Regions from separate parts of the Streptomyces sp. NBC_00203 genome, predicted to be linked through region 2. Evidence: riboswitches for the same ligand, from Rfam matches in the RefSeq annotation. Region 2 holds a riboswitch; each other region holds the start of a gene.

Region 1 (5,608 bases), 2.2 Mb from region 2:
CGACGCCGAGTGGAATGTGCAGGGACAGCAGCCGGGCGGCCCCCGCACCGTTCTGGGCCTGATTGGCCAGCAGCAGGGTGAGCGCCGCCAGGAACGGCCACAGTCTTCCCTTGCCGTGCCAGCGCAGCAGGGCCGCCGTCACCAGCGAACAGAACAGGAGTACGTCGGTGAAGGTCGCCCCGTACTGGTGCCAGCGCAGCGCGTCGTAGCTGCCCGACATGAACTGGCCGGCCAGCACCGCCTGTCCGAAGTACGCCAGGGCCACGACGTACATCAGCACCGCGTACACGCGCCCGTACGCCCGCCTTCTGCGGGCCCGTCCGTCCGCCGTGGGCGACGTGGTGTTCCCGTCCGCGACTTCCGCGCTCATGACTGGAAATCCCCCATTCGAAAAATTGGTACCTACACCGTAGACTCGAACTACGACGTAGACACAATCACATCGCAAGGCCAGAAGTGAAATGAGAACACAGATGAGCGGTCACGAGTCGACTCGTGAAAAAGTGGGCGCCGCACGCACGGGGACCGTCCTGGTTTCCTGTGCGCGACTGCACACGGAGCGGGTCGGGAGAGGGCCCGCTCTGGTGCTGATTCCGGGCGGTGGCGGCGACGCCGGTGTGTACGAGGACGTCGTACCGCTGCTCGCCGAGCGGTTCACGGTGATCACCTTCGACCGGCGCGGCAACTCGCGCAGCCCGTTCGCCGACCCCTCGGCGCCGGTGGACGTGGCCCGGCAGGCGGACGACGTGATCGCGGTCCTGGACCACTACGGCATCGACCGGGCCCATGTCTTCGGCACCAGCAGCGCCGCGATCATCGTGCTGGAACTGCTGGCACGTCACGCGCAGCGCCTGCTCGGCGCGGTCGCGCACGAGCCGCCGCTCGTGCAGTTGCTGCCCGCGGACAGCCCCGAACGCCTGGCCATCGAGGACATCGAGCGGCTCGGCCGGGAGAAGGGACCGCTGCGGGCGGCGGCGGCTTTCGGAGCGATGACGATGCCCGAGCCGCCACGGATGTTCGTGTCCCCGCGGGGCCAGGCGGTGATCGCCGCGACCTCGCGCTTCCTGCTGGCCACCGGCGGCTCCGTGCGCCGCGTCACCGGACGCGAGCCGGACACCATGTCCCGCATCCTGGGCAACTCCGCCCTGCTGATCGAGCGGGAGCTGCCCGAGTTCTGCTTCGCGTACCAGCCCGATCTCCAGGCTCTGCGGAACGCCGGTATCCCCTGGCGCCTCGCCACGGGCCGCGACAGCGAAGGGCGCCCCTACTACCGTCCCGCTCACGTCCTCGGCGAACTGCTCGGCGTAGCATGCGAGGAGTTCCCCGGAGGCCACACGGTCTACCAGCAGCTTCCGGAGGAATTCACCCAGCGGCTGACCACGATTCTGGACCAACTCTCCTCATGAAGACCGACAAGGGCAGCGCGGCGGACACACGGCCGTCCCCGCGCGTCAGACCGGCGCTGAACCGGACGTACATCGCCGCCGCCGCACTGGCCCTGATCGACGCCAACGGCCTCGGCAACTTCTCGATGCGCAAGCTCGGCGCGGGGCTCGGGGTCGACCCGATGGCGGTGTACCGCTATTTCCGGGACCAGGAGGAGCTGTTCGACGGCATCGCGGAGGCGCTCTTCGACGAGCTCGACGTCGACTCGCTGCCCTGGGACGGCACTTGGCGGGCGGTCGCCGAGCAGTACTGCCTGCGGCTGCGCGACACGCTGCTCCGCCATCCGCAGGCGGTCTCGGTCTTCGCGACCCGTCCGGTGCGCTCGCGTGCGTCGATCGACACGGGCGTACGGATCATCGAGCTGCTTCAGGCCAGGGGCTTCACCCCGACCCACGCCCTGCAGATCGCTCGCTGTCTGCGCGAGTTCACCATCGGGCACGCGCTGAGCCTGGCGGTGGTGCGGCTCGGTTCGCAGAGCCGCAGCAAGAAGCCCGCGCCCGAGTCGCCCGCGTACAACGTCCTCGCCCGCGCGGCCGACGACACGGAGATCGACGAACACTTCGACGTCGGCCTCACGGCGATGCTGGACGGCTTCGAGCGGCTGATCTGAACGAGAAGGGCGGCCCCAGGCCGAGGACCGGGACCGCCCTTCTTCAACCACTCAGTGAGCGACGGGAGTTGCCTCCGCGGCGGGCTCCTTCTCCCGCACGGTGGCCGGTCGTGGAGCCAGTACCCGCTCCGCCAGCACCCCGAAGACGAGACCGAAGGCGGTCCACAGGGTCAGCTGGATGGCCAGGGCCGCGAGGCGGAACTGCCAGAGCAGGCTGGCGGAGAAGTCCTTCGGGACCTCGTTGACGGCCGGCAGGAACGCGTACGCGAGGCCGATGGCGAGGACGAAGAACGCGCCCGCCGCGAGCGTCGCGTTCCAGTTGCCCAGGCGCGGCGCGAGGCGCTTGCCCAGGATGACCGTGGCGACGGCGAGCAGCACGCTGAGCACCATCATCAGGAAGTACAGGGTCGTGCGCCTGCCGATGGTGTCGGGGTCGCCGACGGACGGCGGGTTGGCCGGGTACTTCAGGAACGGCACGACGTAGACGGCGAGCAGGCCCGCCGCCGACAGCAGGAGCGCGCTGGCGCGCGGCCCGAACCGGCCGATCCGGCCCAGCGCGAAGCAGTACGCGAGGGCGGCGATCCCGCCGAACGAGACCCCGTAGACGAGGACACCGGTGGCCAGACCGCCGGTGGACTGCATCGTGCGGGAGACGATCTCCATGCCGTGCTCGTGCGAGTGCGCCTCCTCGTAGGCGATCGCCGAGTCCACGCGCGGCTCACCCAGGAAGTAGGCGACGACCAGGGCGAGCAGGCCCGCGGCGAGACCCGCGAGCATGCCACGCACCAGGAGGTTTCTGACAGTTGCGGAATTCATGAGCTCGTACGTTTCCTCTTCGGCGTCAGTGGCAGGGGAAGCCGAGGAGGTGGCGGGCGTCGTGCACCCACTCGTGCACGTTCTCGCCGGACACGAGGGAGGTGGCGCCCTGTTCGGCGCCGACGAAGTAGAGCAGGACCAGCATCAGGATGCCGAAGAAGACCGCCCAGGGGGCGATCGCGCCGATCGGCAGCTTCGCGGGAACGGCGGTGGGGGTAACGGTCGGCTGAGCGACGGACTGCGCCATGGGGCAGAACCTCCTGGGGAACTCGCGTCCCATCGTGGTGGTGCACAGGACGACGGCCGCGGGTCTGACTTGCTCGACCTTCACCACCCCTGGCGGGAGTGGTTCTTGATGGGCTTACAGTGGCGCGACCGTGCCGGATTTCCACCGGACTTCCGCCGAACCGTCGTCAATATCGACGAGACCGTACCGCGTGGCGGGGATTCGGCCAAGGGCGCATGAGGAGCACGGCGTGCGCCCCTCGCCCGGCCGCGTGGCCGGTTCCCGTACCGCACAAGGGTTTCGCACAGGAAAGTGGATGTGTATGACGAGCCGAGTGATCCTGATCTCAGCGGCGATCAGCGAGGCACTGCGCGAGGCCCGCTTCGACGACGGATGTCCGGTCGATGCCTCGGGGCTGCGGCTCGCGCGGGCGGCCGCGGGCAGTGTTCCGGCCGCGGCCCGGCCGTGGGTCTCCCCCACCGTGCGGTGCCGGGAGACCGCGGGCGCGCTCGGCCTCGACACCCCTGAGGACGCACCGGAGTTGGCGGGGGTGGACGTGGGCCGCTGGCGCGGGGCGACCCTCGACGAGGTGAGCGCGAAGGAGCCGGAGGCGGTGGCACAGTGGCTGGCCGATCCCGGATCCGCGCCGCACGACGGGGAGTCGGTGCGGGCGTTCTGCGACCGGGTGGCGGGCTGGCTGGACACGGCCTCCGAGGTCACCGGGCGAACCGTCGCCGTGGTGGAGCCGGAGGTCGTACGGGCTTTGGTGGTACGGGTGTTGGGGGCGCCGGAGTCGGCCTTCTGGCGCGTCGACGTGCCACCGCTGACCGCCACGGAGTTCAGCGGCCGCGCGGGTCGCTGGAACGTTCGCGCGGGACGCCCGCTCGGGGAGCCGGGCTGACCCGTACGCCATCAGGGCGCGTCGTCCCTCACGCGCCCGCCGCCTCCCGCGAGATCCGCTCGAACTGCGCCCCCATCGCCTCGGAGAGCGCCTGGGCCGCCTTCAGTGGGCGGACCATGACCATGAAGTCGTCGATCCGGCCGTCCTCGTCGAAGTGCAGGAAGTCGCAGCCGGTGAGCTGCTTGTCGCCCACCTTCGCCTCGAAGACCAGCGCGTGGTCCCGGCCGTCGGCGCCGGCGATCTCGCGTACGTACCGGAAGTCGGTGAAGACACGGGAGACGCCGCGCAGGATGGCCGCGGTGATGGCCTTGCCCGGGTAGGGCTTGAAGGCGACGGGGCTGGTGAACACCACGTCCTCGGCCAGCATCTCCTCGATCGCGGCGAAGTCTCCGGCCTCCACGGCCTTGCGGAAGGAATGCATCACGCCCACCTCTTCTACTCAACCAGTTGTCTAGGTGCGGATGACATTAATCGCGTGTGTTCGCGGCGTCCAGCCTCGGGGCAGAGCCGCCCGCCGTATTCCCGGAGTGGCATTGGATTCCCTATGCCTGCAAGCGGGTTCCCTATTGGTCACCTATGTCCGACGCGCATACCGTCGAGCACATCGCCGCCCTGACGATCTGAGCGCAGAACGTCAGGGCGTACGGCCAAGAACGCTCCCCAGGTCCGTCAGGGCCCGCTCCCCCGGAGAACACACCATGTCGAAGATCCTTTTCGTGATGACCGGCGTCGACTACTGGACGCTCGCCGACGGCACCCGGCACCCGACCGGTTTCTGGGCCGAGGAGGCCGTCGCCCCGTACGAGGCCTTCAAGGCCGCGGGTCACGAGGTCGTCGTCGCCACGCCGGGCGGCGTCGTGCCGACCGTGGACCGGGGAAGCCTGGCGCCCGAGGTGAACGGCGGGCAGGAGGGCGCCGACCGGATCGCCGACGCCCTCGCGTCGATCGCCGAGCTCCAGCAGCCGGTCAAGCTGGAGGAAGTGGACCTGGACGACTACGCGGCCGTCTTCTACCCCGGCGGCCACGGCCCGATGGAGGACCTCGCGGTCAACGCCGACTCCGGCCGGCTCCTCACCCTCGCGCTCGACTCGGGCAAGCCGCTCGGTGTGGTGTGCCACGCCCCGGCCGCGCTGCTCGCCGCCACCCGCGAGGACGGCGGCAACGCCTTCGCGGGCTACCGGGTCTCCGGGTTCACCAACGCCGAGGAGACCCAGGCGGGTCTCGCAGGCAAGGCCAAGTGGCTGCTCCAGGACAGGCTCGTCGAGGCGGGCGTCGACTTCCAGGAGGGCGAGCCGTGGGCCCCCAAGGTGGTTGTCGACCGCAACCTGGTCACCGGCCAGAACCCGTCCTCCTCCGCCCCGCTCGCGGCAGAGCTGCTGAAGAAGCTGGCCTGACGATGGCCACCGACCGGCTCGACGAGGTCCTCGACGCCGCCTACGAGTGCCTGACCAGGTACGGCGTACGGCGCACCACGATGGACGACATCGCCTCCACCATGGGCGTGTCCCGGTCAGCGGTCTACCAGTACGTGCGTGGCAAGGACGACGCCTTCCGCCGCCTCGCCGGACGCCTGCACGAGCAGGCGCTCGGCCGGGCCCGGCAGGCGGCC
Region 2 (5,608 bases):
GCCGTCCGGTGTTCCACTCGGCGCAGCCCTCGCGGGCCAGCCGCCGGTAGTGGTCGCGGTGGCGCAGCCGTACGGCGTGTTCCTCGCCGAGTGCACGCAGCCAGTCGGCGCCGAACTCCCGTACGGTGTCGAGGAGTCGGTAGCGCACCGGATCGCTTCGGTGGCGCCGCACGATCGACTGCTCGACAAGCCGGGCGAGCAGTCCGGCGATCCGCCCGGCGGGCAGCGGGCCACCCGCGCAGACCTCCTCGGCCGCGCTCACACAGAAGCCGCCCGCGAACACCGAGAGGCGGGCCCACAGCAGCCGTTCCAGCGGTGCGCACAGTTCGTGGCTCCAGCCGATGGCCGTGCGCAGTGTCTGGTGGCGCGGCGGTCCTTCGCCTTCGCGCGCGGCGAGCAGGTCGAGCCGGGACGGCAGGCGTTCGCCGAGGCGGCCGTGCAGCTGGGCCAGCGAGAGCTCGGCGAGCCGGACGGCGGCGAGTTCGATGGCGAGCGGGATGCCGTCGAGGCGGCGGCACACGGCTTCCACCGTGCCGCGGTTGGTGTCGTCGAGCGTGAATCCGGTGTCGGCGGCCCGGTCGGCGAACAGGGCCACCGCGTCGTCGGCGACCGGCAGCGGGTCCAGGCACAGCACGCGCTCGCCCGGCAGGCCGAGCTGCTCCCGGCTGGTGACGAGGATGCGCAGCCCCGGCAGGACCGGCAGCAGCGCCTCGGCCAAGGCCACACAGTCCGCGAGGACGTGCTCGCAGGAGTCGAGGACCAGCAACAGCCGCTTGCCCTTGGCCCATTCGGCGACCACCTCGGTGACCGGACCCGTCGACTGGTCCGCGAGCCGCAGCGCCTCGACGACGGCCAGGCCGACCAGGCCGGCGGTGTGCAGCGGGGAGAGCTCCACCAGCCACACGCCATCGGGGTACGCGTCCCGGACCCGGCCCGCGGCCCGCAGGGCGAGCCGGGTCTTGCCGACCCCACCGACCCCGACGAGACTCACCAGCCGGTCGATCCCGACCCCGGGATCCAACTCCTCGTCCAACCAGCCGAGTTCATTCCGCCGCCCGACGAAACTTCGTGTCTCCGGGGGCAGATTGCCGGGCCGTCCAGCGGTCGTCTTGTCGGACACACCGACCAGTCTGACCGGATCACGCTTCCGCGTTGCCCGCTCCGGCAACTCGGACAGAAAGGCCGCAGCACCCCGTCACTTCCGGGCACCTTTCGACGAGATGCGATCAACTCCCTGTTGGTGACGGTGGGGAGGGCGAAATTCGGAGATTGTCGGGTGATGGGCGAGAGGGAGCAGGGGGAACGGATGGCCGCCAGGGGCGGAGGCGGTGACGGTGGGAGCGACCCGACGGCGGGCAGCCGTGGGAATGACCTGATCGCGAGCAGCCGCGGGGACGATCCGACCGCGAGCAGCCGCGAGGGCGACCTGACCGCGAGCAGCCGCGGAGACAACCTGACCGCGGGTGCCGGGAGGCAGGTGCGGTGGCCGGTGCCGGCGCTGCCTGTGCTGGTGCTGGTGCCGCTGGTGGCCTGTCTGGCGATCGCTGTGCCGGATCTGCTCTTCGACCGGGTGCCGCCGCTCATCATGCTGCTGCTCATCGGCCCGCTGCTGGCCTGCGTCAGGCTGGGCGTCCGGCACACCGTCCTGGTCTGCTGCTGGTCCGCGGTACTGGGCCTCGCGATGGGGCTCGGTGACGGCACCGTGCGGACCTTCGCGTTCGGCGTCCACTGGAGCGGGCTACTGCTGGGCTGCGCGCTCACCGTGTACGCGGCCCGGCAGCGCGAGCGGCTCGTCGCGGCACTCGCCCAGGCCCGCGAGGTCGCCCGGATCACCCAGGAGGCGATCCTGCGGCCCATCTCCCGCACCCTGGGCGGCACTCAGGTGTCCACCCGCTACCACTGCGCCGCCCGCGAGTCGACGGTCGGCGGCGACCTGTACGACGTGGCGGTGACACCGTACGGGCTGCGCGTGCTCGTCGGCGACGTACGCGGTCACGGCCTCGACGCCCTCCGGCTGACCGCCGACACCATCGCCGGCTTCCGCGAACTCGCCTACACGGCACCCGACTTGACGACCCTCGTCGGCAGTCTCGACGCTCGCCTCACCCCGGAGCTGGGCCCCGAGGACTTCGTCACCGCCGTGCTCGCCGAGTTCGCGCCCGGCGAGGTCCGGCTGGTCAACTGCGGCCACCCGGCACCACTGCGCTCCGGCCACCGCATCGAACTCCTCGAACCCCTGGTTCCCACGCCCCCGTTGGGACTGCGCCCCGTCCCGCGCCAGTACCGCGTACGACTCCAGCCCGGCGACCGGCTCCTCCTCTACACCGACGGCCTGACCGAGGCCCGCGACCCGGAGGGCGCCCCCTTCCCCCTCCTCGGCGAGGCCGCGCTCGCCCTGCGCGAACCCCTCCCCGACGAGGCCCTGCACGCCCTGTACACCCGCCTGATCAACCACACCGGCACAGCACTCGCCGACGACCTCGCCCTGGTCCTGTGCCAGCCGGTGGAGACGACCGTGCCGGTACGCGTGCCGTGAAGCACAGCTCTGCTCTGCTCTGCTCTGATCTGCTCTGCTCCTGCTCCTGCTCCTGCTCCTGCTCCTGCTCCTGCTCCGTGAAGCCGAAGCAGCCTAGGAGTGCAGCAGCGTACGGATCAGTTCCTCGGCGTCGCCCAGGAGTTGGACCTCGCGCACGCTCATGGTCGGATTGACGGCGCGCCGGGCCCTCGCCTCCGCCAGCCCGTCCTCCGTCATGTACGCCGCGTTGCCGTCGAGCATCGCGGCGAGCGTCTCGTGCGCCACCTCCGCGTGTGGCTCGTCCCCGACGGCCACCTGGGCGAGGATCACGGCGGACGTACCCCAGTCCAGGCCGGGCGGGCCCTCCTCGGCGTTGGCCCAGTCGATGACCTTCGGGCCGTCCGGGGTGAGCATCACGTTGTCGGGGTGCAGGTCCAGGTGCAGGACGCGGACGGCGGGGTCGGCGGAGACCCGGGCGGGCACGGCGTGCAGGGTGCGCAGCAGCCGGGCGAGGGTGAGGCCGGCCTCCTCGGCGGAGAACAGTCCCGCGCCGAACGCCTCCAGCATGGTCGGCCCGGACAGCCGCTCCATCACCAGGTCGGTCCGGGTCGCCGCCCGCACGCCCGGCACCGGATAGCCGTGCCCTCGTACGTGTTCCATGACCGCGGCCTCGGCGGTGGCGTCGCCCCATCCTTCGCGGTCCCGGCGCAGGACCCACGCCTCGTCGATCTCGTAGACGTCCGCGGAACGCCCCGAGCCGAGCAGTTTCCCCATACGTCCCGCTCCCCGCCCTGTTCCCCGCCCTGTTCGCATGCGCCGAACCTAGCCGTACGCACACCCGGCCTCACAGGCGGCTCTCAGGGGCTTCCCTACGGGCCGGTAGAGTGAGCGCGTCGTCATCACACCCGTACGGGGGGAAGCCGGTGCAAATCCGGCGCTGACCCGCAACCGTGAATCACCTGCCAGGTGGTGAGCCGGATCGCCTCGCCCGGGACGTGACCGGCTCGTGCCGTCGGCAGCCCGCCGACGGCCGGCACCGTCGAGGTATACGGAGCCGGAGCCGCTCGGGCCAAGTCTGCGCCCGGTGCTGCCCGGCTCCCCAGGGGAGAGTCATGATTGTTCGCCGCAGCGCCGCGGTACTGGCCGCCACCGCCGTGATCGGCACGGCCTTCGCACCGGCCGCCCTCGCGGCGGACTCGTCCCCGTCCCCCTCCGCGTCCCAGGCGATCCCGTCGGGCCTGTACGGCTCCACCGACCCCACCTACGACGGTGTCTGGCGGCAGTCACTCGCGCTGCTCGCCCAGGACACCGTGGGCGTCAAGCCCGCGGCGAAGGCCGTCGACTGGCTGACCGGGCAGCAGTGTGCGAGCGGGGCGTTCGCGCCGTACCGCGCCGACGCGACCGCGAAGTGCGACGCCAAGACGATGGTCGACACGAACAACACGGCCGCCGCCGTGCAGGCCCTGGCCGCACTCGGCGGGCACGACACCGAGACGGGCAAGGCCGTGGCATGGCTGAAGTCCGTGCAGAACAAGGACGGCGGCTGGGGGTACGTCGCGGGCGGGGCCAGCGACGCCAACTCGACGTCCGTGGTGATCGGCGCGCTCGCGGCGGCCGGGGAGAAGCCCGCGAACGTCTCCCAGGGCGGCAAGTCGCCGTACGACGCACTCGTGACGCTGTCCATCGCGTGCGAGGGCGAGGGCAGCGGCGGCGGGTTCGCGTTCCAGCCCGACAAGAAGGGCAAGCTGGCGGCGAACGCGGACGCCACGGCGGCCGCGGTCCTCGGCTCCCTCGGCAAGGGGTTCGTGACGACGCACGGGAAGACCTCGACGTCCGGTTATGTGTGCGGCGCCACGGAGAAGCTCACGCCGGCGGAGGCTGCCCGCAACGGCGCCTCCTACCTCTCCAACGCCCTCAACGGCACCCCGTACCTGAAGTCGGCGATGCCCGGCGCCAAGGACCAGCCCGACTACGGAAACACCGCCGACGCGGTCGTCGCGCTCGCCTCCGACGGCTGGACCGAGGACACCCAGAAGCCCCTCGCCTGGCTGGAGAAGAACTACGGCGCCTGGGCGGCGAAGGCCGGACCGGCCGCGTACGCCCAGCTGATCTTCGCCGCCCACGCCACCGGCACCGACCCGCGCGACTTCGGCGGCGCGGACCTCGTCAAGCAGCTCGGCGCGACCGGTCCGGCGACGGACGCGTCCGACCACTCGGCCGCCGCGAGCGACGAGAAGAAGGACGAGAAGAAGAAGGACGACGACAAGGGACTCGGCGTCTGGTGGATCGTCGGCGTCGGTCTCGTCGCGGGCATCGGCATCGGCTTCCTGATCAGCGGCCGCAACAAGAAGCAGCAGCTGTGATACGCCGCCGTCGGACGCCCGCGCCGGCCCTGGCTCCGAGTCGTGCCGTGACCCTGAGTCTTGCCTTGGCCCTGCTGCTCCTCGTACTCGGCGGGGCGGGGCAGGCCCAGGCGGTCGGCTACCGCTACTGGTCCTTCTGGGACCTGACCGGCGGGAAGTGGACGTACGCCACCCAGGGCCCGTCCACCGCGCGGCCGTCCGACGGCGACGTCGAGGGCTTCCGCTTCGCGATCAGCGAGGACTCCCAGCACGCCGTACAGCCGCGCGGAAACCGGGACTTCGCCTCGATCTGCGCCAAGACGCCCGCCCAGCAGGGCAAGAAGCGCGTGGCCCTGGTCATCGACTTCGGTACGCCCACGGACGCACCGTCCGGCGAAACCCCGCCCACCCCGCGCACGGCCTGCGCGAGCGTCCCCTCGGACGCCCGCGCACGGCCTGCGCGAGCGTCCCCTCGGACGCGACCACGGCCGAAGCCCTGGCCTCGGTCGCGAAGCCCCTCCGCTACGACACCAACGCCCTCCTGTGCGCCATTGCCGGCTACCCCCAGACAGGCTGCGGCGACCAGGTGACCAAGCCGACGAATGCCACCGCCCACCCCCACCAGACCAAGCCGGCCCACCACGGCCCATCAGTAGGCCTGCTGGCAGGTGCGGCGGCGGTAGCCCTCCTGGGCGCCGCAGCAATCTGGCAGGCCCGCCGCAACCGGCGCTGAGGCAGGGGTGACCCCAAT
Region 3 (5,608 bases), 600 kb from region 2:
TGCGGCCTCACCCCGTCGGGTGACAGGGTTTTCCACAACCGGCCGGTGGTCCACAGCGCTCAGCGGGCTCGGCCCGACGGAGGCAGTCTGATCTCGCGGCGATCGCAGCGCACGACACAGCGCACGCGGTCGCCGCGACAGACGCATTCGTACGGGAGAGGGGTTCGGGATGAACGAGACGATGGTGTGCGTGGTGGGGAACGTCGCGACGCAGCCGGTGTACCGGGAGCTGTCGACTGGAGCGTCGACGAGGTTTCGGCTGGCCGTGACATCGCGCTACTGGGATCGCGAGAAGAACGAGTGGACCGACGGACACACCAACTTCTTCACGGTGTGGGCCAGGAAGGCGCTCGCGACGAACGCGGGGGCGTCCCTGTCGGTGGGCGATCCGGTGGTCGTGCAGGGGCGGCTGAAGGTACGCACGGAGACGCGCGACGGCCAGAGCTGGACCTCGGCGGACGTCGACGCGGCGGCGATCGGACACGATCTCTCGCGCGGCACCTCCGCCTTCCGTCGAGCCGCCAAGGGGGACACGGCTCCGGCTCCGGCACCGCAGCCGGAGCCCAGTTGGGAGACGGAACCAGGGGCTCACAGCAAGGCGGCGGTCCAACAGCAGGCCGAGCCGGTGGGAGTGACGTGATGTCAGGGACACGTACGACCTGACCGAACTGCGGCTTATCGATGAATGCGTTGCGAACGGTCCCTGTGTGTTTGTCGATAAGCCCAGCTCACAGCTGTGTGAGCGATAACGATTCCGAGTCGGATCGGTTATCCGATGGAATGACCGGGGAACCTGGTGCGCCGCTTCCTTAGGATGCCGGGCATAGCTCACGTGGCTTCTGATTCTGCTGGCGGGACCGTCCCCCCATGTCAACGGGTCCTGCGCGAAGGGGAATTCTGTGTTTTCTGCGTTCTCTGCGGTGTCCGCGCGCAGCCGAGGGGCCGCCCGCCTCGCCGCCGCGACGTTGGTGTCGGGACTCGTCGCTGCGGTGGCGATCGCCACCGCCGGTACGGCCGTCGCCGACGAGACCCCGCAGAGCCTGGGCGGTGCGACCGCCACCATAGGTGACCTCAAGACATACGGGTCCGCGGTCATCCACGAGAACGGCGAGGACAGCTGGGTGTCCGCGGGGCTGTTCGAGATGTCCGTCGACAACGGCGGCATGTTGCAGACCTACTGCATCGACATCCACAACCCGACACAGCGGGACGCCAAGTACCAGGAGACCCCCTGGAGCGGTACGTCGCTGAACGGCAACAAGAACGCGGGCAGGATCCGCTGGATCCTGCAGAACTCCTACCCGCAGGTGAACGACCTCGCGGCGCTCGCCAAGAAGGCCGGCGTCGGCAGCCTCACCGAGAAGGACGCGGCGGCCGGCACTCAGGTGGCCATCTGGCGGTACTCGGACGGCGCCGACGTGGACGCGGTGGACCCGCAGGCGGAGAAGCTCGCGGACTATCTGCAGAAGAACGCGCGGAATCTGGCGGAGCCCCAGGCCTCGCTGACCCTCGACCCGGCCGCGGTCTCCGGTCACGCCGGCGAGCGGCTCGGCCCCGTCACGGTGCACACCAACGCGGGCAGTGTGACGGTGACGCCGCCCGCGGACTCCGCCGCCAGTGGGGTGAAGATCGTCGACAAGAACGGCAAGGCGATCACCTCCGCCACCGACGGCAGCCGGCTCTACTTCGACGTGCCGAAGGACAGCGCGGACGGTTCGGCCGCGCTGACCGTACAGGCGTCCACGACCGTGCCGGTCGGCCGCGCCTTCACCTCGGAGACCCACAGCCAGACACAGATCCTCGCGGGCTCCAGCGAGTCGACGGTCTCCGCCGCGGCGACCGCCAACTGGGCGGAGAAGGGCGCGATACCGGCCCTGTCCGCCGAGAAGAACTGCACCAAGGGCGGCGTCGACATCACGGCGGCCAACGAGGGCGACGAGGCGTTCACCTTCGAGCTGATGGACGTCGAGCACACCATCGCTGCGGGCAAGTCCCAGACGGTGACCATTCCGCTGCAGGAGGACCAGGCGTACGACTTCACGATCGACGGTCCGAACGGCTTCACCGAGCGGTTCAAGGGCGTCCTCGACTGCAAGACCCAGGGCGGCGCGAACGACATCTCGACCCAGACGGTCAGTGAGCCGAGCCCGGCGACGGTGGGCGGCACCTCCGGCGGGGGCACCGACCTCGCCGAGACCGGCGGCTCCAGCGCGACCCCGGTCATCGCGGGCGTGGCCATCGCCCTGGTCGTGATCGGCGGCGCGGCGGTGTTCTTCGTCCGCAGGAAGAACGCGCCGACGCAGGACTGAGCAACACGGCACCTTGGCAACTCAACAGTGAGTGACCGCACCACGGTGACTCCGTGAGCCCGCGGCCCCGGCCCGCCTCCCAGGCGTTCGGGGCCGCACCCTTGTCCGGATGGCCCTGTCCGGATGCCTTGTCCAGATCCCCTTTTCGATCCCGGTGCGCCCGGGAGCGGCTCAGCCGGCGCCGGACGCGCAGTGTTCGAGCAGTTCGGCGGTCGGACCGTCGGTCACCCGATAGCGCACGACCCGCCCGTCCTTGTCGCCCTCGACCACCCCCGCGGTGCGGAGCAGACGCAGGGCCTGGGACACGGCGGCGTCGTTCATGCCGGTCGCGATTGCGAGGTCGGAGACGGCGAGAGGGCCCGCCCGGTGGAGGGCCAGGAGCAGGGCGAGGCGACGCGGGTCGGCGAGGAGGGAGAAGCGGTCGGCCCAGGTGCGTACGTGCCCGGGCTCACCGATGGCGGCGACGGCGTCGCAGACCCGGTGGCCGTCGATGGTCCGGCGGTCGGCCCGCTCGGCGGGGACGAGATGCATGGGGCCATCTTCGCAGGCGACCCCGGGACGCACGCCGCCGTCTCCCCGCCCGTCTCCGATTCCCATTTTGTCTCCGTCTCCGTCTCCGTCTCCGTGTTCGCCTCGGTCTCCGTCTCGGTCTCCGGAACGGCCAGCGCGAGCAGCCGTATGTGATCTTCAATACCTGCGTAGCTGTGCAGCTTTGCAGGAGACCCCGGCCACGCCTACGGTTGGCGGGCCGTGGTGTTCGGGAAGACCGGTGACGGCCCCTCAGGGGCCCAGACCGGAGCGGCCCTCGCCACTGTGATCGGGGAGTTCCCGTCCCGTGCCGCCTTCGGGTGGCGCCACTGGCCGCGAGGCCGGGAAGGCAGGGCCGGGCGCGTGCACCCGTCAGCCAGGAGACCGGCCGCGGCATCTCACGAAGTGATCCACGAGGTGCTGGAGCGTGACCGCATGACCCTGCCCACGCAGTCGTCCCCATCCGCAGCCGGCTTCCGCTGGCGGCGCGAGGACACCGTGCGGACCGGTGTACTCCTGGCCGTGATCGCGGCGCTGCACGTCGTCGCGTTCGGCATCCTGTTCCTACTCGTGGTGCCGGAGCACTACGAGGTCGGCTCCAAGGCGTTCGGCATCGGCCTGGGCGTCACCGCCTACACCCTGGGCATGCGGCACGCCTTCGACGCGGACCACATCGCCGCGATCGACAACACCACGCGCAAACTGATGGCCGACGGCAAGCGGCCGGTGTCGGTGGGCTTCTGGTTCGCGCTCGGGCACTCCAGTGTGGTGGTCATCCTCGCCGCGCTCATCGCCGGAGGCACCCAGCTGGCCGGGCGGATCATGAACGAGGGGTCCAGTACGCACCAGGTGCTCGGTGTCATGGGTACGACGATCTCCGGGTCGTTCCTCTACCTCATCGCCGCGCTCAACCTCGTCGCGCTCATCGGGATCCTGCGGGTCTTCCGGGCGATGCGGGCCGGTACGTACGACGAGGCCGAGCTCGAACAGCACCTGGATTCCCGGGGGTTCATGAACCGGATCCTCGGCCGCTTCACGAAGTCCATCACGCGGCCCGGGCAGATGTTCCCGCTGGGCTTCCTCTTCGGCCTCGGCTTCGACACCGCCACCGAGGTCACGCTGATGGTGATGGCGGGCAGCGGTGCGGCGGCCGGGCTGCCCTGGTACGCGATCCTCTGCCTGCCGCTGCTGTTCGCGGCGGGGATGAGCCTGTTCGACACGCTGGACGGCACGTTCATGAACTTCGCCTACCAGTGGGCCTTCTCCAACCCGGTACGCAAGGTCTTCTACAACCTCACCATCACTGGCCTGTCCATCGCGGTGGCCTTCTTCATCGGCACGATCGAGCTGGTGGGCGTGCTGCACGACAAGCTCGACCTGCGCGACGCGGTGACCGGCTGGATCGCGGGGCTCGACATGGACAACGTCGGCTACATCATCGTCGGCCTGTTCGTGGTCGTCTGGGCCGCGGCCGTGGCGTACTGGCGGCTGGCCAAGGTCGAGCAGCGGTGGGCAGTCCGCCCCGCCGGCGGGAGTTGAGACCGGCGGGGCGGCAGCCGCGTATCGGCTAGGAGCGGGCGCTACGGCCGCGAGCGAGGGCGAATCCGGCCGCGGCCAGACCGAGGACGCCGACGATCAGTCCGGCGATGCCCAGACCCCGGGCCGTCGAGTCGCTGCTCGACGCCGAGCTCTTGGCCGCGGCAGCCGGAGACGAGCCCGAACGGGACGCCGTACCCGAGCCCGACGACGAGTCCGAGGTGGAAGCCTCGTCGGAACCGTCCTCCCCCGCATCCTTGGCGGTAAGCGTGAGCACCGGCGCCGGGTTCTCCGGCTCCTCGCCGCCCTTCGGCGTCTCCTCGATCCAGCGGGCGACATTGCCGTCCGAGTAGGTCTGCAGCGTCTTGAAGCTCAACTCGTCGGTGTTGTCCGGGAGCTGACCGAAGGCGACGTCGAAGTCCTGGTACTCGCCGTGGCGGATCCTGCCGCCGGTCCAGGTGATCTCGGAGACGGCGTCGGTGATGGTGCCGTCGTCCGTCTTGATGGGCGTCTTGAGCTTGGTGGTCGTCACCTTCGCGGTCCAGCCCGCCTGGGGCGTGACCAGGACGCCCAGGACCGGATGGTCGGTGGGCAGGAAGACCTGCACCTTGGTGGTGCTGGCGGTGTCCTCCTCGTTGGGGACGCGGAAGGTCAGGACTCCGTCCGTGGCGCCCTTGGCGTAGCTCTCGGGGTGGACCGTCACATGCGCGAAGGCCGCGCCCGCGGCGGTCAGGACTCCGACCGTGGTGAGGGCGGCGACAAGGCCGGCTCGGCGCAGGGTGGTGCGGATCGGGGACATCAGGGGAACTCCGTACGAGTGTGGATGCGGTCAGGGCATGGAGGCGAGCCCTGCCGGCGGTCCCCGACGGGAGACGGCGTGCCGCAGCAACAGCTGCCGAAGTGGCCGCGGCGCCACGTGATTCCGGGATACGACGTCCCGGCGGGCCCGTGTGTGAGACGGTCCCGTCCGTACCCGCCACCACGCCGCGAGCCCCGGTACGAGTGCCACGGCCCGCCGCAGCAGGGACCACAGCGCGGCTTCGCCGCGCCGCAGCCACCAGGTCGCGAGCAGGGCGGCGGCCACATGCGCGGCCGTGGCGTGGGGCGTCAGGGCGTGGGTGTGCGCGCCGGTCATGTGCGCCCCGTGCATGTTCATCGCCATGCGCGGCCGAGCGGCCTCGAACCCGAGGTGGAGTCCGGCCTGTGCGGCCAGCATTCCGCCGCCGATCCCGAGC
Region 4 (5,608 bases), 790 kb from region 2:
AGTCCTGATGGCGCGCCCGACTCGATGAGCCGCCAGAGCGCGTCCGTGTCCGCGTGTTCCTCGATCAGATCGCCGAGCCGGTCCAGCTGCTCCTCGCGCAGCGCCGCGAACGACGTGTCGGCGGCCGGCACGAAACGGCGGCCCGCGGCGGCCGCCACCTCGCGCAGAAAGGCACGCCGGAACCCGTCCGACTCCAGCGAGCCGTGCCAGTGCGTGCCCCAGACGGCGCCGACCCGGCACCCGTCCAAGAAGGGTTCGCCGCCGTTGACGTCGGCGACACCATGATGGATCTCGTACCCCTCGACGTACTCGCTGAGCGCCTCGCCGACCGGCCGGGTGAGGGTCTTCTCGCGCGCGAACCGCACGCGTACGGGGAGGAGTCCGAGCCCGTCGACCTGACCGGCGCGCGACTCGACCTCGTCCTCGATGTGCTCGCCGAGGACCTGGAAGCCACCGCAGATGCCCAGCACGGGCCGCCCCTCGGCGGCCCGTCGTGCGATCGCGTCCGCGAGTCCGCGCTCCCGCAGCCACTCCAGCGCCTTCACCGTCCCCCGGGTCCCCGGTACGACGACGAGGTCGGCGTCGGCCAGCTCCTCGGCCCGGTCCACGAACCGCACGACGACACCCGGCTCGGCGGCCAGCGCGTCCACGTCCGTGAAGTTGGACATCAGGGGGACCGCGCAGACGGCGACCCGCAGGACGTCCGCGCCGACGGGTTCCGCCACGACGGACTCCCGCACGGCACCCCGCAGCGAGACGCGCAGCCCGTCCTCCTCGTCGATGCCGAGACCGTGCTGGAAGGGGAGGACGCCGTAGGAGCGCCGCCCGGTGAGACCGTGGAGCATGTCGAGCCCCGGCTCCAGCAGGGAGACATCCCCCCTGAACTTGTTGACGAGGAACCCGGCGACGAACTCCTGGTCCTCGCGCGACAGCAGCGCGACCGTCCCGAAGAACGAGGCGAACACGCCCCCGCGGTCGATGTCGCCGACGACGAGCACGGGCAGCCGCGCGTTGCGCGCGATCCCCATGTTCACGATGTCCGTCCGCCGCAGATTGATCTCGGCAGGACTCCCGGCCCCCTCACAGATCACCGCGTCATACGTGCCCCGCAACTCGGCGAGGCAGTCCAGCACGGTCCCCAGAAGGGCCTCCTGGCGCCCGCCGTGATAGCCGCGCGCGGTCATCTCACCCACGGGCTTGCCCATGAGGACGACCTGACTGCTGCGGTCGCTCCCCGGCTTGAGCAGCACGGGATTCATCAGCGCGGTGGGCTCGACGCGCGCGGCCTGCGCCTGCATGGCCTGCGCGCGCCCGATCTCGGCGCCCTCGCGCGTCACGAACGAGTTCAGCGACATGTTCTGCGCCTTGAAGGGCGCGACCTTGACGCCCTGCCGCACCAGCCACCGGCAGATCCCGGCGGTGACGACGCTCTTGCCGGCGTCGGAGGTGGTCCCGGCGACGAGGAGTCCGCCGCCCGTTCCGCCGCTCGCTCCGCCACTCATGAGGTACGCCCCTTCGCGAGAAGTCTCTGGGAGAGCAGTCGCCCGGCGGCACTCACGCCGAGGGCGAGCCAGCTCACACGCCGCGACAGCCGTACGGCCCGCTCGATGTCGTCGACTTGGACGGCGCGCCCGGTGCCGTTGAGTACGGGCCGGTGCTCGACCCGCCCCCCGTACGCGAGAGTCCCGCCGAGCCGCACCCCGAGCGCCCCCGCGAACGAGGCCTCCACAGGCCCGGCGTTGGGGCTCGGATGCTTACGGGCGTCGGCACGCCAGGCGCGTACGGCACCCCGCGGATCACTTCCGGCCGCGCTCGCGAGCACGGCGGTCAGCCGGGCCCCCGGCCACCCGGCCACATCGTCCAGGCGTGCGGAAGCCCACCCGTACCGCCGGTACTTGGGGGACTTGTGCCCGACCATGGCGTCGAGCGTGTTCACGGCACGGAAGGCGACAAGCCCGGGTACGCCGCCCACAGCGCCCCACACCAGCGCCCCCACCACCGCGTCGGAGGTGTTCTCGGCGACGGACTCGACGACGGCCCGAGCGATCCCGTGGGCGTCCAGCGCCTGGGGATCCCGCCCGCACAGATGGGGCAGCCGCTCCCGGGCCACCTCGACATCGCCGGCCGCGAGCGCGTCGCCGATCGCGCGGGCCTCGCGCCCGAGGGAGGTCCCCCCGACGACGGCCCAAGTGGCGGCGGCGGTCAGCGCGATGGAGGCGGTACGAGAGGAACGTACGGAATGGCTCGCGAGCGCCGCCAGCCCTGCGGCACCGCCCACGCACACGGCGGTGTGCAGCGCGCCCCACCCGCGGTGGTCCCGCCACAACACCCGCTCCACGGCTCCCGCGGCCCGCCCGAACGCGGCGACCGGATGCCCCCGGCGAGGGTCGCCGAGCAGCAGGTCGCCGAGGAGGCCGGCGGTGGCGCCGTACGCGAAGACGCGATCGGCACGCATCGGTTCAGCCGACCGTCGGGTCGGGCACGACCGTCGTTCGCATCACTCGCGTCGTTGGCAGGGCACTTGGGCAGCCGCGCATGGCGATATGTCCTCACTCAGGGTGTCCACGCCCTGGTTCGACGAGACCGGCGGTGAGAGTTCCTGGCTCCCGGGGACTTTCTTCCCCGGTGACAGTGGCGGGACCGCGCCGGACTCACACCGGCTTCCTCTCATGCCGCCGTACTTGGCTCGGGCAGTCCACCACGGGGTTGGAAGACCCGTCAACTTGCTGTTGACCTGCGACGGGGGAGTGTGCTGAGACCCACACCGCCACCACCCCGGCCTGCCCGCCGAGACCGACTTGTGCCGAATTCCCCTGTGGGGAGCGGCAGTCCACGGATGCGCTGATGATCACGGAGTGTAGGCATCCGAAATGTCCGCCGACGCGGAAAAAGAACCGCCCCGCTCACCGTCACCAGGAAAGGTGACCGATGAGCAGGGCGGCAAGGGTCGTGCGGTCCTCAGAGAGGAACGTGCGGTGCTCGGACCACGATCGGCCGGATGCTTCAGGCGATGATCAGGGAGATGCCGTACGCCACCGCCGCGGCGCAGGCCGCGAAGCAGACGTACGCGCCCGTGGCCGCCGCGGCGGCCGAACCGCCCTGGGCCGACTCCTTCTTGGAGAGGCCGACGACGCCGAGGGTGAAGAGGCCGACGAGGGCCACGGTCACTCCGAGGCTCACTCCGATGACGGACCCGAGGGCTGCCCAGTCGATGTTCATGCTGTTTCTTCCTTTGGGTCTCAGGCCATGGCCGACGGAGCCGACGGGTTCGCCGCGGTCTCGGCGGGAGCCGGAATGGTGGCCGTGAGGTCATCGGTGAGGCTGCCGGCCGGCGGCGGGGTCACGGCGGCGATGGCCGTGGTCACCACACCGGCGGGCTCCTCGGTCTCGTTGACGTTGGTGGCGTCGACCACCTCGCGGCGCGAGATCCGCCAGATCGCGGCGCTGGAGGCGACCAGGAAGACGGCGACGAGCGCGGTGCCCCAGTCGCCGAGGCCGGTGACCCACTCGGCGCCCGCGCCGACCAGCGCGGCGGCCGGCAGCGTCAGACCCCAGGCGATGAACATCCGGGTGGCGGTGGACCAGCGGACCACGCCGCCCTTGCGGCCGAGGCCGGCGCCCATCACGGAACCGGAGACCGAGTGCGTGGTGGAGAGGGAGAAGCCGATGTGGGAGGAGGCCAGGATGACCGTGGCCGCGCTGGTCTGGGCGGCGAAGCCCTGCTGCGGCTGGAGGTCGGTCAGGCCCTTGCCCATCGTGCGGATGATGCGCCAGCCGCCCAGGTAGGTGCCGAGCGCGATGGCGAGACCGGCGGAGAGGATCACCCAGACCGGCGGATCGGCGTCGGGGGCGATGGCGCCACCGGCGATCAGGGCCAGGGTGATGATGCCCATCGTCTTCTGGGCGTCGTTGGTGCCGTGGGCCAGCGAGACCAGGCCGGCGGAGGCGATCTGGCCGGCGCGGTAGCCCTTCGCGGTGGCCTTGGTGTCGGCGTTCTTGCTGAGCCTGTACGACAGCCGCGTGGCGAGCATCGCGGCTATGCCCGCGACTATGGGGGCCGCGACGGCGGGCAGCAGCACCTTGCCGACCAGGACGTCCCCGTGCACCGCGCCGGTGCCGGCGGAGGCGATGGTGGCGCCGACCAGGCCGCCCATGAGGGCGTGCGAGGAGCTGGACGGGAGGCCGACGAGCCACGTCAGCAGATTCCAGAGGATGGCACCGACAAGCGCCGCGAAGATCACTTCGGGCTGGATGCCGGATTCGTCGACGAGGCCTTTGGAGATCGTGTTGGCGACCTCCACCGAGAGGAAGGCGCCGACAAGGTTGAGCACGGCGGACATGGCCACCGCGACCTTGGGCTTGAGCGCGCCGGTCGAGATGGTGGTGGCCATCGCGTTGGCGGTGTCGTGGAAACCGTTCGTGAAATCGAACACGAGAGCGGTGACGATCACGATTCCGAGGAGGAGCGTGATGTGTTCCATTTACCCAGGCTTCTGTTTGACGTCAGTGGCATGTGGACCGTAGGCAACCTGGGTGAACGGAAGATGAACTGGGGCGGGCGATGGGGTGTCTCAAAGGGTGGACCGCCCCTCCGTTTGTGTCGAAGGGGCGGTCGGCCGGCTCGAACGAAGGCGGAATATCGGGCTCCGAGGGCCGTTTCTAGCCCCGCGCGAGCTTCTTGAGCTGAGTCATGGATCCGTTGAAGAGATTTTGGTCACCCGGCAGGCTGCCGCTGTTGTCGTACTGCCAGAAGGTCCAGTACGACCAGCCGGCGGGCAGTGCGCCCGCGTCCGCCGAGTCGTAGCGGGCGAGCCACAGGGCGTGGTTCGCGGCGAAGGCGCGACTGTTGCCGGTGCAGGTGTTCCACCAGTGCGTGGTCGTGTAGATCACCGGACGGCGGCCGGTCTCCCGCTTGATCTCGTCGCTGAACGCCTTGATCCAGCTCACCATCTTGGCCTTGCTCAGGCCGTAGCACTTGTGCGAGCTGTACGGGTTGTACTCGATGTCCAGCGCGGGCGGCAGCGTCCAGCCGTCCGCGCTCCAGGCGCCGCCGTTGCGCACGAAGTACGCGGCCTGGGTGGCGCCGGACGACTTGTTCGGCACCGCGAAGTGGTAGGCGCCGCGGAGGATGCCCGCGTTGCGTGCGCCGTTGTACTGCTGGCTGAAGTACGGATTGTGGTACGTGTGGGACTCGGTCGCCTTGACGTAGACGAACCGGGCGCCCTTCGCTTTCGCGCTCGACCAGTCGACGTTCTTCTGGTGCGAGGAGACGTCGTGCCCCTTGGGTCTGCTCGCTGCGTCGGCCGGGAGCGCGGCGAGAGCGGTTCCCCCGGCGGTGAGTGCCGCCACGACGCCCGCGGCCGCGAAGCCCCGGGCGCGACGACTTAACGGTTTGTGATCACGGGCCATATTTCCCCCCGGAATGGCGACGTGCACGACAAATCCCCCAGAGGTTACTGGAAGATCATCGAATGCCCGTCGATCGCCAGCCAATCGCCAATAGAGGGGGATGTATGCCCATATGCGACCTTACGGACGCCCGGGTTCCGCCCTAAAGTGCCCTCGCCTGCGGCGCGTTGACGACACTGCCTGGCAGGATCGCGCCATG

Evidence for each region. A riboswitch is a leader RNA that binds a small molecule or an ion and turns the genes downstream of it on or off. The one in region 2 is predicted to bind cobalamin.
Region 1: it holds a riboswitch for cobalamin, as region 2 does, so the genes downstream of both, OG975_RS04570 (CbtB-domain containing protein) here and OG975_RS14480 (prenyltransferase/squalene oxidase repeat-containing protein) in region 2, are expected to answer to the same signal.
Region 3: it holds a riboswitch for cobalamin, as region 2 does, so the genes downstream of both, OG975_RS17040 (HoxN/HupN/NixA family nickel/cobalt transporter) here and OG975_RS14480 (prenyltransferase/squalene oxidase repeat-containing protein) in region 2, are expected to answer to the same signal.
Region 4: it holds a riboswitch for cobalamin, as region 2 does, so the genes downstream of both, OG975_RS11065 (cobalamin biosynthesis protein) here and OG975_RS14480 (prenyltransferase/squalene oxidase repeat-containing protein) in region 2, are expected to answer to the same signal.

The regions. Positions count from the first base shown of each region.
Region 1 is NZ_CP108126.1:944,715-950,322, forward strand. Features, by position in the region: gene OG975_RS04550 (hypothetical protein) at 1-370, opposite strand, end outside; gene OG975_RS04555 (alpha/beta fold hydrolase) at 474-1,406, shown strand; gene OG975_RS04560 (TetR/AcrR family transcriptional regulator C-terminal domain-containing protein) at 1,403-2,056, shown strand; gene OG975_RS04565 (CbtA family protein) at 2,108-2,872, opposite strand; gene OG975_RS04570 (CbtB-domain containing protein) at 2,898-3,119, opposite strand; cobalamin riboswitch at 3,156-3,320, opposite strand; gene OG975_RS04575 (histidine phosphatase family protein) at 3,421-3,999, shown strand; gene OG975_RS04580 (nuclear transport factor 2 family protein) at 4,028-4,420, opposite strand; gene OG975_RS04585 (type 1 glutamine amidotransferase domain-containing protein) at 4,698-5,393, shown strand; gene OG975_RS04590 (TetR/AcrR family transcriptional regulator) at 5,396-5,608, shown strand, end outside.
Region 2 is NZ_CP108126.1:3,180,342-3,185,949, forward strand. Features, by position in the region: gene OG975_RS14465 (ATP-binding protein) at 1-1,120, opposite strand, end outside; gene OG975_RS14470 (PP2C family protein-serine/threonine phosphatase) at 1,307-2,536, shown strand; gene OG975_RS14475 (phosphotransferase family protein) at 2,630-3,289, opposite strand; cobalamin riboswitch at 3,372-3,522, shown strand; gene OG975_RS14480 (prenyltransferase/squalene oxidase repeat-containing protein) at 3,628-4,878, shown strand; partial or broken gene OG975_RS14485 (SCO2322 family protein) at 4,908-5,590, shown strand; gene OG975_RS14490 (energy-coupling factor transporter transmembrane component T) at 5,607-5,608, shown strand, end outside.
Region 3 is NZ_CP108126.1:3,778,979-3,784,586, forward strand. Features, by position in the region: gene OG975_RS17020 (single-stranded DNA-binding protein) at 170-640, shown strand; gene OG975_RS17025 (Cys-Gln thioester bond-forming surface protein) at 921-2,309, shown strand; gene OG975_RS17030 (winged helix-turn-helix domain-containing protein) at 2,481-2,840, opposite strand; gene OG975_RS17035 (hypothetical protein) at 2,835-2,993, shown strand; cobalamin riboswitch at 3,018-3,245, shown strand; gene OG975_RS17040 (HoxN/HupN/NixA family nickel/cobalt transporter) at 3,273-4,376, shown strand; gene OG975_RS17045 (YcnI family protein) at 4,405-5,172, opposite strand; gene OG975_RS17050 (hypothetical protein) at 5,203-5,608, opposite strand, start outside.
Region 4 is NZ_CP108126.1:2,391,170-2,396,777, reverse strand. Features, by position in the region: gene OG975_RS11070 (cobyric acid synthase) at 1-1,502, opposite strand, end outside; gene OG975_RS11065 (cobalamin biosynthesis protein) at 1,499-2,455, opposite strand; cobalamin riboswitch at 2,574-2,715, opposite strand; gene OG975_RS11060 (hypothetical protein) at 3,004-3,219, opposite strand; gene OG975_RS11055 (anion permease) at 3,240-4,481, opposite strand; gene OG975_RS11050 (lysozyme) at 4,660-5,409, opposite strand; gene OG975_RS11045 (class II aldolase/adducin family protein) at 5,606-5,608, shown strand, end outside.